2 regions of the Miniphocaeibacter sp. genome follow, and region 2 is predicted to be linked to the other one. Evidence: a T-box and tRNA genes for the amino acid it is inferred to sense, from the RefSeq annotation. Region 2 holds a T-box; the other holds one or more tRNA genes.
The links. A T-box is a leader RNA that pairs with one kind of tRNA and senses whether it is charged. The one in region 2 lies ahead of serS (serine--tRNA ligase), so its partner is inferred to be a tRNA-Ser.
Positions count from the first base shown of each region.

Region 1: it encodes a tRNA-Ser, which carries the amino acid that the T-box ahead of serS (serine--tRNA ligase) is inferred to sense. The anticodon was not compared.

Region 1 covers NZ_JBASWB010000025.1:7,584-15,093, reverse strand. Annotated here, with positions in the region: gene WAO56_RS02740 (RNA polymerase sigma factor) at 1-491, shown strand, start outside; gene WAO56_RS02735 (DUF4349 domain-containing protein) at 484-1,428, shown strand; tRNA gene WAO56_RS02730 (tRNA-Ser) at 1,658-1,749, shown strand; RNA gene ffs (signal recognition particle sRNA large type) at 1,749-2,014, shown strand; gene WAO56_RS02720 (DNA/RNA helicase domain-containing protein) at 2,108-3,472, opposite strand; gene WAO56_RS02715 (FtsX-like permease family protein) at 3,680-5,683, opposite strand; gene WAO56_RS02710 (ABC transporter ATP-binding protein) at 5,676-6,437, opposite strand; gene WAO56_RS02705 (CPBP family intramembrane glutamic endopeptidase) at 6,463-7,200, opposite strand; gene WAO56_RS02700 (sensor histidine kinase) at 7,419-7,510, opposite strand, start outside.
Region 2 covers NZ_JBASWB010000073.1:80,783-89,294, reverse strand. Annotated here, with positions in the region: tRNA gene WAO56_RS10200 (tRNA-Arg) at 98-173, opposite strand; gene WAO56_RS10195 (D-alanyl-D-alanine carboxypeptidase family protein) at 182-1,372, opposite strand; gene serS (serine--tRNA ligase) at 1,550-2,824, opposite strand; T-box leader at 2,953-3,119, opposite strand; gene WAO56_RS10185 (sugar phosphate isomerase/epimerase family protein) at 3,315-4,046, opposite strand; gene WAO56_RS10180 (ABC transporter ATP-binding protein) at 4,093-5,208, opposite strand; gene WAO56_RS10175 (carbohydrate ABC transporter permease) at 5,217-6,041, opposite strand; gene WAO56_RS10170 (carbohydrate ABC transporter permease) at 6,031-6,864, opposite strand; gene WAO56_RS10165 (ABC transporter substrate-binding protein) at 6,988-8,304, opposite strand.

The DNA.
Region 1 (7,510 bases), on a different contig from region 2:
TTAAAAAATTTAATAAACTATATAAAATATACGAGAATTATGTTTTTGTCATATGTAATAACATTTTAAAAGATACTAATCTGTCAGAAGATGCATTACAGGAAACATTCCTAGCTGTCCACAATAATCTAAAGAATATAGACGACTATAATTCCAATAGAACAAAGGGCTATATTGCTATTATTGCAAGAAATAAATCAATAGATATTCATAATAAGAACAAGAATATTACCTTTGTTGAAGATGAATTTTTCCAAAACAATAGTATTGAGATTAATCCTTTAGAAGATATGTATTATGAAAACTTGCTTAATTTAATTAGAAACTTAAAAATTGAATACAGTAATATTTTAATGTTACGTTATGTTCATAATATGGAATATAAGGATATAGCAGAAACTTTGGATATTTCCGAATCAAATGCTCGAAAAAGAGTTGAAAGAGCAAAAAAAACTTTAAGGGATAAATTAGAAGGTGAAAATTATGACTAATAAATTTGACGAAATATTAAAAAAGGCCTTAAATGAATACGAAAGAGAAATTGTTGAAAATACAGAGCAGATTTCCCAAAAAAATAATAGGCTACCTTTAAAAAAGAATTTTAGAAAATATGTAGCAGCTGCCGCTGTTATAATAATATTGATTCCTTCTATCTTTGTTGGTTCAAATATCTATAACAGCCAAAATAAAGTTTCTGAAAATGAAATACTATTTGAAGAAAAAAAAGAAATGGCTAAAAGTGATGAGTTAGAAGGAGCATATATAGATAATTTAAATATAACTTCTGAAACCTTGGATTTTAATAAGACCATAAAGGACACTGAAAAACTAATTACAAAATATAAGGGTAAAGTAGAAAATCAGGATATTAGCAATTTAAAAACTGAAAATACAGGAAGATATGCTACCTATTTCATAAAAATTCCAGATGAAGAAGTAAATAAATTTATAGACGATTTTGAAGAATTAAATATTAATATAATCAGTACAAATAAATCATCCTATAATGTAACAGATGAAGTTGAAAATGTTGAAGATAATTTAAATATTGTTAATACAAAATTAGAAAGACTTAAGGAACTTCTAAAAGAAGCTAAAACTCTAAGTGAAATTACAGAAATTGAAGGAAAAATACAGGAAGCAGAAGCTGAGAAAAAATCCTATGAAGACAATTTAGAATATCTTGGTAAAGAAGTAGACTATACTACTGTAGTTTTAAATATAAATGAAGTTACAAAATATTCCGGTACTGAAAATATTAACGAAGGATTTAGCAAAAGAATAACAAATGCCTTTAAAAATTCAAAAATCATATTTTTAAGAACAATTCAAAATATTATTTTAGGATTTATAACCCTACTTCCTTTTATAGTAATAATATCTGTAATACTTATAATAGTCTTTGTATTTTTTAGAAGAAGAAAGTAAACTACTATGAACCTACCCTTAATTTAATAAGGGTGGGTTCTCTTTAAGTAGATACCTTTTTTTTAACCAATGGTTCTTAAATATATAACAGAAATAATAAAATTTATTCTAAGTTCTTACTAGGCTTTGCATAAAATTTTACAATCTGTCATTTTATAAATATAAAGTATATTTTAATCAACTCCTTGACTATTACAGCCTTTTAGCTTATAATAATAGTCTGTAACATGGAGAATTGTCCGAGCTGGCTGAAGGAGCACGATTGGAAATCGTGTAGGCGTGATGAGCGTCTCAAGGGTTCAAATCCCTTATTCTCCGCCATGCACTAGACGGGGAACTAGCGATGCCCTGTAACCTGCAATCGCTACAGCAGGGTTGAATTCCCAGCCTAGGCGTAATAAATCTTAAGCCTGCCCTAAAAAAGTGGTGTTGACAAATGGGTCTTGCGCAACAGGAACCTATGAACCTGGTCAGATCAGGAATGAAGCAGCCATAAGTAGTCATTCTTGTGTGCCGCGAGGAAGCCTGTTTCGAGCTAACTATTTAGGTAACGTTAAGGTTTGTTATGACAAAGCTGGGTGTGCTTACATAGTAAAAAACCTTTGAGATTAATCTCAATGGTTTTTTTATTATTGTTATTGTGAAATTTTTCCCTAAAAGATAATTTCATATAATTGATTTATTCCTGTAATATCTTTAAGCAATATCTGTACATACTTGGATTATTTAATATATTAATATAAATTTTATTTTTTGCCCTTGTTGCTATTTGGTAAGCCATTTGAATTGGATTATAATACGGTCGCCTTCCCGGACTTGTATATTTCAAATTTCCTTTATGATCATACTTAAAATTCTCATCAATATTTAAGTATATGTTTTCAAATTCCTGACCTATAATACTATGAGCTGATTTTTCCGATTCTATATTTAATTTTGAAAGTGGGTCTTTTTCAGAGTATGTTGTATAAGAAATAGCTTCGCAATTCCTCTTATCTTTTAAATATTTGCAATAATCCAACATTTCTTCCAAGTGATTAAAATAATTTACAATTATATTTTCAAATTTTGTATTTTCTTTTTTGTGTTTTTTATTATTGAATAGTACTTTTATAAACTCCTCTATTTCCATATTACTACGTATGTTAGTTGTTAAAATTCCTTCCCTATAATTAGGATTAATATCTTTTATTTTTTTAACAATATATTCCAATATATTTTTTTCTGAAGTATTAGTTTTTTCCATAGTCTGCTTTGGATCCATAGAAAATATACAGTTTACTTTATTTCTTTCACTATATTCAATAATTTTATCAACTTCTTCCTTTTCTAATCGTTGAGATTCATCTATAATTAATACATCATACTTGAAATTTAAAACCTGCTCCAAGTCTGTAATTTTTCTAATATTCCAATTTTTTTCTATTAATTTAATATGGCCATTGTTTAATTGCCCTGTATGAATAATGCAATATAATTTATTTATTTTCCTTAGAGATTTTACTATGTCATATACTAATAGAGATTTTCCCGTTCCTGAACTTCCTTCGATATATGAATAAGTGTATTTTTTTATTAATATGTCCCTTAAGATAATTTTCTTAATATAATCTTGATGATTTGTTAAAAAATAATTACCTTCTAAAAATTTATCTGTAGAATTAAATGGTGATACTAAATAATTTGATGGATTAAAAAATATATTAATATCCTTAAATAAAATGTCATCTAAATTTATCTTTAAAATATTTCTTAATTCCGCTAAATCAGTTTCTATTAATTCTTTATTTTCCAGTTTGTACAATTTATTAGTTTTCTTTACATAGGAAAACAAGTATGAATCTTTTGTTAGAAAGCTTAAATAATATTCATTTTGTAAGAATTGTTTATATATTCTTTCTTTTGTAGCTTTCGTTTTAAGTTCAATATTAACAACTCTATTTTTTTCAATTCGTAAAAGATCAAACTCCTTTGCTATTTGTGGAATAGTATAAGATATATGAAACCCCTCTAAATATCTGTGAGATAATTTTAATTTTCCCACTAGAGATTTTATACTTTCAATTTCTACTTTTTTTATTTTAGGTGTTGCATTTAATTTTACAATCTATCAATTATTAAAACTTATCTTTCTAATTTATTTAGCCCTATCACTTATGTTTTATCTAAATATCAATATCTTTATTTTCTTATACCCAAAACCAAAAACATATATAAATTCTATGTTATAAAATAAAATTCATTGCTATATTTATTTATATATGATATTTCTTTTACTGCTAATATACGTTGCTATAAAATATAAAATATAAATTCCCCCATAAATTAATAAAGAACCTAGAAAAAATGATATTACTGGTATTTTTAACCCTGTATAATATATAAAATTATCACTTAAATAAATAATTAGGCCTCCACTTATAAGTACTGAGGTTATAAATGGTAATGAATAATAGTATCCTATTTGCTTAAATATTATTTTTTTTAATTCCTTACTATTCATTCCTAATTTATTTAATAAATTATAACTGTATTTATATTTGTTAAACTCACTTAACTGTTGAGTTGAAAGTATTGCCAAGGCTACAATTGAATATACTATTCCTATATACAATAATGGAAAAATAACAAAGGATACAAAGCCTTTCATTTGACTTATTTCCACTTCCTTAACTGCTCTTCCTTTCAATCCACCACTTAAGATCATTTCTGAACCTAATCCCCTACCTTCATAATATTCTTTTTCATATTCATCCCATTCATCGTCAGTTTTTATTTCAGGTTCTTCTAATTTTTTAAGTTTATTTAAATCCTTTTCATCGCTACTTACCATAACTAAAGAGTAATAAGGCGTTAAATTCTCTATAATTTTATCGGAAACAACTATAATATAGTCCGCTCCATTAAAGCCTCCTTGTTGAAAAGGCTCTGTTTTATAACCTGCAAGCCGAACTTTTTTATTTGAAATATTCACTTCAATATTTTTAAAGGATTCAATATAATTATCTAGCTGTTCCTTTATATGAATATAATATTCATCATCATTTAAATTAATCTCAGCATAACCTAGCATATTTCTTAAATAATTATAGTCAGATAATTTCATATATGTATCATATTTAAAATAAGCTTCCTCATATGCTCCCGGAAAGTTCTCAAGACATATTTGGTTAAATTGATCCTTTCCGTTTTTATATATTTTATATTCATGTACATCTGAAATTTCTATGGTATCTTTAATTTTATTTATTTGTTCTGTAAAATCATATTCAGGATTTTTATTATAAATTCCAATATCAAAAACAAATTTCTCTTCCACATACCTTTTTTGTAATTCATTTATCATAAATCCACAGGAAGAACCTATTAATGCAACAGAAAAAATTACTGCTAAGGTTCCTAATGTAAATTCCATAGTTCTTATTTTAGATGAAAACTGCCTTAATAAAAATATGTTGGAACCCTTCCATATTTTCCTACCTCCCCTTTTTAAATATTTCACTAAAAAAGAGGAAATTCCCATATATAGAAAATACATGGATAATATAAAACCAAATGTTAAAATCCAAATATTTATTATATTTATCTTTCCTAAAAATAAGAGTGAATAAAATACAACAAAAAATATTATGGCTAGGTAAAAGAAAACACTTCTCCAAGTTTTATTGGAGTTTCTCTTTTCCTCCCCCTTTCTTTCTAAATTCATCATGTTTAAAATATCCAGTTTCCTTATTTTTCTTCCTGTTCTATACAATCCAATAATATAGGATATAAAAAATATTCCAAAAGTTAAAAAAAGATTTTCAATTTTAATATTAAAGGCAAATTTATATTCCATATCCAGAAAACTATATAGTAAAATATATAACATTTGCTGTATAAATACTCCTATAATAACTCCTAAAATAAAAGAAATAATTCCTAGTGATATATTCTCAATAAAAAATATCTTTATTATTTTATTTTTCTTAAATCCAATTAAGGAATAAATTGAAAATTCCTGACTTCTTTTCTCAAATATAAATCTAATCATATAATTAATAAGCCAGATAAATATTATTACAATAAAAAAAGTTGCAACCCCTATCATTGCAGCAATAAAAGATGGTTCTTCTATAATTATTTTCAATTTATCATCAAATATCATAGAGTTAAATGAAAACATTAAAGAAACAATAAATACCATTGTAAAAATATAGACAAAATAATCTCCTATAGAACGTCTAACATTTCTTAATGCCAATTTTTTAAACATCTATATCACCTCCTGTTAAGGATAGAACGTCCAATATTTCATTTAAAAAATCCCTTCGATTTTTCTCCCCCTTATATAGTTCATGAAAAATCTTTCCATCTTTTAAAAATAAAATTTTATTACAATAACTTGCTGAAAATGAATCATGGGTAACCATTAATATTGTCGCCTTCATTTCAACATTCATCTTAGTAAAAGTGTCTAAAAGCACTCTAGCCGACTTTGAATCCAAAGCTCCCGTTGGCTCATCTGCAAAAATTATTTTAGGCTTGTTAATTATAGCTCTTGCACAAGCACATCTTTGTCTTTGACCACCGGAAACCTCATAGGGAAATCTATCCTTTATACTTGATATTTCTAGTATTTTCATTATTTCATTCGTTCTTTTATTTATTTCATGTTTGTTTTTATTAGATAAAGTCATTGCTAAAAAAATATTTTCCTTAATTGTTAAAGTATCTAATAAATTAAATTCCTGAAATACAAAACCTAAATTTTCCTTTCTAAAATCTGCTCTTTCATCATCAGTAAACTTTGTAATATTCTTACCTTCATAATAAATATGACCTGCTGTTACTGAATCTATAGTAGCAAGCATATTTAATAAAGTTGACTTTCCTGAACCACTTGCTCCCATTATTCCTAAAAATTCTCCCTTATTTATAGAAAATTCTACTTTGTCTAAAGCCTTTACTATATTTGTTTCACTTCCATAATATTTTTCTAAACTCTCCGTATATATTAACTCAGTCATTTTTATTCCTTTCTAAAATTTATTATTAATATTTAATTTCATTTAAATTATTTTCTTTTTTCATGAAAATCACAGCATACATAATCATTAAAAGATAACCTACCATTGCAAAAATTGAAACCTCAATTCCAAATTCTCCACCAGTTAAAATAAGATTTACATCTTCTAAAAGATAATATGAAATAGCATAAGAATCTTTCACTATTCCAAAATTACATATACCACCTATTATTATCATATTCCAAACAGAATGGACCAAGGCACTAAACCAAATGGAATTACTATAATATGTTAGTAGTGAAAACATAATTCCCACAGTTGTTCCACCTAATATTAGTAAAACCATACTAAAAAAATCTATTTGCCCATTAAAAATATGAAGAAGTCCAAATAATAAAGATGGTATGATTATAGCTATTTTAATATTGTATCTATCCTCTAGAATTTTCATAATTATTCCTCTGAAAATTATTTCTTCTGTAACTCCTGCAGATATTCCTATGGTAAAAATTCCTTGTAAAATAATGGATATATTCTTTGTTGCAGAATAACCATTATAATAAAACTTTCCCGGAATAAATATATAGATACATGCTACAACAAAAATAGGCAATATTATAGAGACTATAATCCATTTTAAACTAATATTAAATTTTCCAATCCTAAAACATTCTAGTTTTTCTTTTAAAATTTTTTCAACAAATAATTTTAATAGTAAATATACCAGTCCTATATTCGTAAACATAAAAAATATATTTTCCATGCCATATAGATCCAAATAATACCAAAAGCTTGCTATAACTTGGCATAAAACTAAAATTAAAATGCTAAAAAAATAAATCCCTATTATTTTCAATAGGGACATTTTACTATTCATAATATTTTCATTCCCCTCTTGTGATTTTCTATATTTATAGATTATCACAGGGGATTTCTTTATCATATAAACCTTATTTACATTAGTCTTACATTTATGAAAGATTACCTTGAAAAATGTTCACTTCCATCCGGAAACTCAATTATTACGCGGGTGTAGGAATCTTTCTTTGATTGAATATCCATAAAAATACCAA
Region 2 (8,512 bases):
CTATAGATTAATTATATATATACGTACATTAAATTTTTACCCAATAAATTCTATTAATAAAATTAAAAGTCGAAAATCTTTAAGATTTTCGACTTTATGGCACCCCCAACCGGACTCGAACCAGTGAATCTCCCTTAGGAGGGGAGTATTATATCCAGCTTAATTATGGGGGCATATTGATTTAAAAGTTTAAATACAATCTTGTATTTTCATAAATATCTGAAAACATTCTTTTCACTCTTGTACCAAACCCTGCTTTATTATAATCCTCTTTGACAATTAAATCAACATCATATACTTTACCATCATTTCCCCTAATTGACAATACTCCAACCTTATCCCCTGATTTTAAAGGTCCAGTTACCTCTATATTTATATCTCCTGTTATAGTCAGTCCTTCAGTTTTATCATATAAAATATCTCTAGTTTGCTTAGGATAAACTTCTACTACTCCTGAATCTATGCTATTAATTTTTAATTCTCTATAAACTTCATTTTCATCTACTACTTTACCATATACATAATTTCCATTTATATAGTTGAATATAATTTCAGCAATGTTTCTTCTATCATCATTGGAGTTAGCTCCCATTAAAATAGAAATAAATCTATGTTCTTTTAATGTTTCGTTGGAAATTGGTTTAAATGTAGAAACTAAACAATAGCCCGCTGCGTCTGTAGTTCCTGTTTTTAATCCATCTATCCCTGCAATTTCTCCTAGTAGTGGTATTGTACTTTGTTTACTTACTTGTAATTCAGGAATTTCTAAAACTTTTGTTGATGTAAGCTCTAAAATTTCAGGGTAGGTTTCTAAAACATACCTAGACAGTCTATAAACATCTCTTACTGTCATTGTGTTTTCTTCCTTTGTATTTGAATCTGGAAGTCCTGATGCGTTAACAAAATTAGCTTTTTCCAAGCCTATTTCTTTAGCTTTTTCATTCATGGACCTAGTAAATTCTTCTTCAGAGCCTCCAACGGTTTTTGCTAATGCATAGGCCGCATCATTGCCAGAAACAATTATTAAACCCTTTAACAATTGTTCTATTGTTACACTTTGATCTGTCGCTAGGGATAGTGAAGAGCCTCCAATAGCAGCAATATCTTCTGTTACCGTAATAGAATCGGTTAAATTTAAGCTTCCTTTTTCTATTGCTTCCTTTGTTAAAATATATGTCATAAGTTTTGTAATACTAGCAATAGATACTACCTCATCTTCATTATAAGATGAAATTATTGTATCACTATCAAATTCAGCAATTATGTAACCCTTAGTAGAATCTTCAAAACCTGGTATTGCTGCAAATGATATATTTGAAAAAATTAATACAAGTGTCAAAATAAAAGCAAATAGTTGTTTTTTCTTTTTCATATCCCACCTCATAGTTATTATACAATAAAGAAAATGTATATTAAACTTTGTTAGCATATTGTAATATTAGAAAAATATTTTTAAAATTATAATATACAAAATTTCCCTAACTTTATTATAATTGGTTTTTAAACAAATTAATAGGATAGACCTATAATCTACCCTATTAATTAAATACTATTTCTTTTCTATTTTTTCTACACCATTCATATAAGGTCTTAAAACTTCTGGAATTGTTATTGTACCATCAGCATTTTGACAGTTTTCAAGTATGGCAGCTAATGTTCTTCCTACTGCTAAACCTGAACCATTTAAAGTATGAGCAAATTTAACTTTTCCATTTTCATCCCTATATTTTATATTTGCTCTTCTTGCTTGGAAGTCCAAGAAGTTACTACATGAAGAAATTTCTACATATCTATTGTAGCTTGGCATCCAAACTTCTATATCGTAAGTTTTTGCAGAAGAAAATCCTAAATCCCCTGAAGATAATATTACTACTCTATAAGGTATATTTAATTTTTGTAGTACTTCTTCAGCATCATTTGTTAATTTTTCCAATTCATCAAAACTTGTTTCCTGATCTGTAAATTTAACTAACTCCACCTTATCAAATTGATGGTTTCTAATTAATCCCCTTGTATCTCTTCCTGCTGAACCTGCTTCTGCTCTAAAACAAGGTGAATAAGCAGTATAATGAATAGGCAATCTTGCTCCATCAATTATCTCATCCATAAATAAATTTGTAACTGGTACTTCTGCTGTTGGTGCTAAGAAAAGATCTTTTTGTGGAACATAGAACATATCCTCTTCAAATTTTGGTAATTGTCCTGTTCCAAACATGGCTCTTCTATTCATCATTACAGGAACCCAAACTTCTTCATATGTTTGATCTATCGTATGTAAATCAAGCATAAAGTTTATTATTGATCTTTCAAGTCTTGCTCCTAAACCTTTAAATACAGAAAATCTTGAACCTGAAATTTTAGTTCCTCTTTCAAAGTCCAATATATCTAAATCCACTCCTAAATCCCAATGGGCTTTAGGTTCAAAATCAAATTTAGTAGGTTCTCCCCATTTTCTGATTTCAACATTGTCTGAATCATCTTCTCCTTCTGGTACTTCATCAGCTGGAGTGTTAGGAATATTTGCTAAATAATTATATATTTCATCATCATATTTTCTTACTTCTTCATCTAATTCCTTAACTTTATTTGATAATTCCTTCATTTGAGCAAAAACTTCTGTAGTATCTTTTCCTTCTTTTTTCAATACTGGAACCTGTTTAGAGATTTTGTTTTGCTCAGCCTTCATTTCTTCAACTTGTTTAATGGTGTTTCTTCTTTTTTCATCAACTTCTAAAAGTTTATCTATCGGAAAATCCCCATGTCTTTTTTCTAAAGCTTTTAAAACTCCCTCTTTGTCTGCTCTTAATCTTCTAATATCTAACATAATTCCTCCTTGTATTTTAAATAGCCACGCCACTACTATAAAATATAGATTTAAGAAAATCTACTAGTTAATTATTCTTTTATTACAGGTATAATTTTATTATAAAATAAAAAAACTCATCCCTTAATAAAAGGGACGAGTAATACCCGCGTTGCCACCCTAATTACGATAAAATATCGTCACTTATAGGCCTTTAGCTCCAGGACGGATTCTATAATATTCAATATTTGCTTACACCAGCCGCAAACTCTCTATGCTTGAAAAATTATATACTACTTCCTTTCATCGCTAATATGAAATTATAAATAATTATACCATATACTTAGTTTATCAACAAGTTAAAGCCTAGTGAAAAGAAAGTTATATTCTAGTTATATATAATTTTTACAAGATTTTTTTTCCTTAGTTCACTTAAGTAATAATTAGGCTTATATTTTATTCTTATACTAAAACTATTAATCCATAAGTTGTCGAAATATTTACTATACTATTATAGGTCAAAATTTTTCTTTATAAATTCTATATCCTGAACTACGCCATTAAAATCTTCAGAAACAACCTCACCGTATTCTATAACTATATCAGCTTCTGGGGTATACTTTTTATATAGTTTCTTAAAGTTATTAAAGTCCAAAGTTCCATTTAAAATTCTGTCGTGATTATCATCAAACCCATTATTATTATGAACATGATAAGCTTTTATTTTATTTTGTAATGTTTTTATTATATTTTCTAAATCCCAACCATTAGCATTTATGTGCCCTATATCTATTAGAATATAATTTTCTATTTTTAAGCATTCTTCTATAAACTCTTTTTCTGTAAATAGATTATTTCCTATAGAATTAACTCCTGCATTCTCAACATATATTGAGATGTTGTATTCCTTGCTAATTTCATTTAATTCTAATAAATTAAGTCTTGAATTATAAATCATCTCTTCTTTTACATCTGCATTTACTACTTTATTGTTATGATGAAATACAAAATACTTTCCCCTTAATATTTTTCCTAACTTAAAGACCTCTATACAATCATTAATTGCCTTCTTATATTCTAAACTGCCTTTAGGTGCACTATGCTCTATATTATAATATGGTCCATGAAAACTTATTGCATATTTTTTTAATTCATCAATAGATTCTGTTATTTCTTCTATAATTTTTCCTTCTTTTAAAATTGGAAATATCTCTATGCCTATTTGAAATTCATTATCTACCATTTTAAAAAGTTTAAATATATTTAAAAAAGAGGTTTTAGCATAAATATTAGTGCTTATATAAATTGTCATAATTTTCCACTTCCTTTGGATAACCTATGTTGTTTTCAGTATTTTCATTAAAAAAATGTAATTTATAGTCATTAAAGGAAATACTAACTTTATTTCCTATTTCCCAATTTTTATAATCATCTAAAACTATCCACTCATCACCATCTACATCAACTACTATGGCATAGTTGGGACCAAGATTTTCTATAAATTTAATAACTCCAAAAATTGAATTATCTACTTTTTCTTTTGAAATTTTTAAATGTTCCGGACGAGTTCCTACGATTAAATTAGAATTATTGTTTTTCTTTAATACCTCTTCCCAAACATCATTAATTAATATACTTTGTTTTTTAATAATTACCCTGTTCTTCTCCAATTTTATTTTTTTCAAATTCATTTTAGGATTTCCAATAAATGAAGCAGTAAATATATTACTAGGATAATTATATACTTTTTCCGGAGTATCTATCATTTGGATTTTACCCTCATTTAATAAAGCTATTCTATGACCTATTGTCATAGCTTCTACTTGATCATGAGTAACATAAACAAATGTATGTTTATACATTTCGTGTATTTTAATTAGTTGTTTTCTAGCGTTATGACGTAATGTTACATCTAAATTAGACAATGGCTCATCTAATAAAAAGTAATTTGATCTTTTTACTACTGAACGAGCTAAAGCAACTCTTTGCCTTTGTCCTCCTGAAAGTTCTTTAGGTAACCTATCTTTATATTTTTTTAAATCTAACATATCTAACACTTTTTCTAATCGTCGATTTACCTCTTCCTTGTCTATTTTACTGGCTTTTAGTCCAAAGGTAATATTTTCTGAAACAGTCATATTTGGATAAAGTGCATAATTCTGAAAAACCATAGCAATATTTCTATGTCCACTTTGCATATTAGTAGCATTTTTCCCATTTAAATACAATTCTCCTGAAGATATTGTTTCTAAACCTGCTATCATACGCAATATTGTTGATTTCCCACATCCAGAAGGTCCTAATAATACCAGTCTTTCGCCTTCTTTTATTTCTAAATTCAAATTTTCTATAACTGGCGTGTCCTTATATGATTTATATACATTTTTTAACAATATTTCTTTCATTTTTACTCCTACTTAACTCCTGCTGATACAAAAGTTCCTATTATATATTTTTGAAATACTAGATACAATGCTAACGGTAATATCATTGCTATTACAGAAACAGCCATTGCAACTGAAAAATTAGTTCCGCCTTCTGAACTTATAAAATTCTGTAATGCTAGTGGTAATGTATAATTTTCTGTAGTTTTTAACACTAAAACAGGCCATACATATTCATTCCAGGCAGTTATAAAAAACCAAATTCCCGTTGAATAAACTGCATGTTTACTCAGTGGAAATACAATTCCCCTCATTATAGTTCTATCGTTTAAATTATCCAGTTTTGCAACTTCTATTAAGCTCTTTGGTATTGAACGCATTGTCTGTGTTAGTAAAAATATCCCCATTGCATCTGCTAATTGCGGCAGTATAATTCCCCATATTTTATCTATTAAGCCAAGCTTTGATATAATCAAATAATTTGGAATCATTGTTACGGTAAATGGAACAAACATTGTTCCTATGAATATAAAATAAAGTAATCTTTTCCCTTTAAAAGTACCATATACTATTGCATATGAGGCAAAAAAAGAAATAAATAGCTTTATTAATGTTATTGCTGTTGCAGCAATAAATGTATTAAATGTAATCTTAAAAATTGGTAAAGATTCAAATAAATACTTATAATTTTCCAAGGTTATTTTTTTAGGAATAATATCTAAAATAGTATGGTAGGCATCTTTAAGGGGTTTAAAGGAATTACTTATTGAAAATATAATAGGATATAAAGATATTATAATTATTAGAATAAAAATAATATGCCAAACTATATTTTTCTTGTTTTTAGTTTTCATAATAAACTCCTTTTTCTACAAATTTAAATTCAAGAATAAGTAATACTGCAAATATTATCATAGTTATAACTGACAGTGCTGAAGAACTTCCTGTATTATACATTTCAAAGGCCTGCTGATAGGAACTATATATTAAGTTTGAACTTGCATTATCTGGACCTCCCTGAGTTATTACCTTAATAGGTGTAAATACATATTGAACTCCCTGAACTATTGTTATAATAAAAATATATACTCCCGTTGCACTACTCATTGGTAAAATAATCTTTAAAAAGATTTTTGTATTAGATAAATTATCTAATTTTGCCGCTTCTATTAATTCTCTTGAAATACCAGCAATTGATGCATATAAAACAATAAAATTATATCCAAACACCTTCCATGATGTTATTAAACTTATTACAACTATTACCCAGCCTTCCATTTTACTCCAAAACGGAATACTAAGTCCTACTTTACCTAAGATAATAGATAGTGGTCCTGATACAGGATTTAAAATCCATGTAAATAGTATAGAAGCCACTACTAATGAAATCACCGATGGAATAAATATTAAAGATTTATATATGTTCTTAAATTTACTTATAATCTGTTCCAAAACAAATGAAAGTATATATGGAACAACACAACAAAAAATAGTTAAAAGAACAATATATAAAAGAGAATTTAAAATTATTCTATAATTCTCCTTATTTTGAAAAATTGATATATAGTTTTCTAAGCCTACAAATTCTTTTTCTGGTGAAACCATATTCCATTTAAAAAAACTTAAATATACTGTATACAACAAAGGAATTACCATAAACAATATAAATACCAACAAAGACGGAGCAAGATAAATTATAGATTTAATATCATTTTTCTTAAAATTAAGTTTCTTATTTTTAATCAATATTAACAATCCTTTCATCACTTTATAGGAGTCGATAAAATCGACTCCTTATAATTAATCTAATAATTTATTTATTTCCTCTTGAGTTTTATCCATAGCCTCATCAACGTCTACTTTTCCAGTTAAAATTTGATCTCTCATATCCAATAGTTTTTGCTCTGCTTCTAAGCCGGAATTACCTGGAAAAGAAACCCAGGGAATAACTTTATCCATTTGTTCAATTGCCGGTTTCATCATAGTATTTTCTTCTAAAAACTTCTTTAAACCATCTTCTGATTCAGCTACATATTTACGAGGAGGTACATAGCCTGTTCCTATTGTCCATTTAGCCATATTTTCAACACTATATAAGTATTTAATAAACTCCCAAGAAGCAGCTTTCTTTTCATCATTAGTAGAAGTTATAGAAAGCATCGCTCCTCCTGCAGGTAAACGAGCTTCCTTACCTTCCCATGACGGAGATTCTATTGCTGTAATCTCAAAATCAGAGTTGCTTTGAATATTATTTCTTTGGGCTATAGTTGTATAAATCATTGCTACATCCCCTCTAATAAAGCTTTGAATTCCTTCTTCCCAACCTATATTTAAGGCAGTTTCATCTTCTAAAACCATATCCGCCCAAAGACTATAAGCTTCTTTACCTTCTTTTGATGCAAATGAAGCTTTCCCGTCTGTAATAAATTTAGCACCATTACTTTCTAAAACTGCCTGTGTTGCCCAATTGTCCATTGGTTCTTGAATATAAATTCCATATTTTCCGGTTTTTTCTTTAATGGTCTTAGAAATATTTTTTATTTCTTCCCAAGTAGTAGGACCATTTTCATCTAAACCCGCTTCTTTTAACAAATCCTTATTTAAATATAGCACTGGAGAACTTAAAGAATATGGTATTCCTACTTGTTTTCCATCTTTGTTCTTTGCTAAATCTAAAATATTTGGTAGAAAATTATCTGTTAGAAAAGATGAATTTTCCTTATCGAATTCTTCTATAATCTCCTGTGGTTCACTATATTCAAAATTTTCAGAAAAATAATCTAAAAAAGCCCATCCTACTTGAACAATATCCGGAGACATACCAGATGCAATGGAAGCTTGCATATTTTGCATTAATCCCTTATACATATCGGGATTATATTTTTCCACTACTTCAATTTCATCTTGAGATTTATTAAAACCCTCAACTAATTCTTTTACAGTTTTCCCTCCTTGAGTATCAGCATTTACATGCCAATATTCAATTTTAACCCTTTCAGATGATTTGCCCTCAGTGTCTTTTATATTAGCATCAGAAGAGCCACATGCTGTTAAGGAAACAATTCCTATATTTAAAACAGAAATTAATAATATAGATTTTTTTAAAATTTTTTTCATACTTTCCCCTTTCGATTATTATTTAATTAAATATTTAACTGTATTAATTCTAAATGAAGTCTGTAAAATTTATATAATGAAAATGTTAATTCTTTTAAATAAAAATTTAAAAAATTTTTTCAAATATTATATTCCTTATATTTTTTATAAATATATACTGGATTAATAAAGATAATGTTAAAACTAAATAAAAAAATTGTTTTCCCTT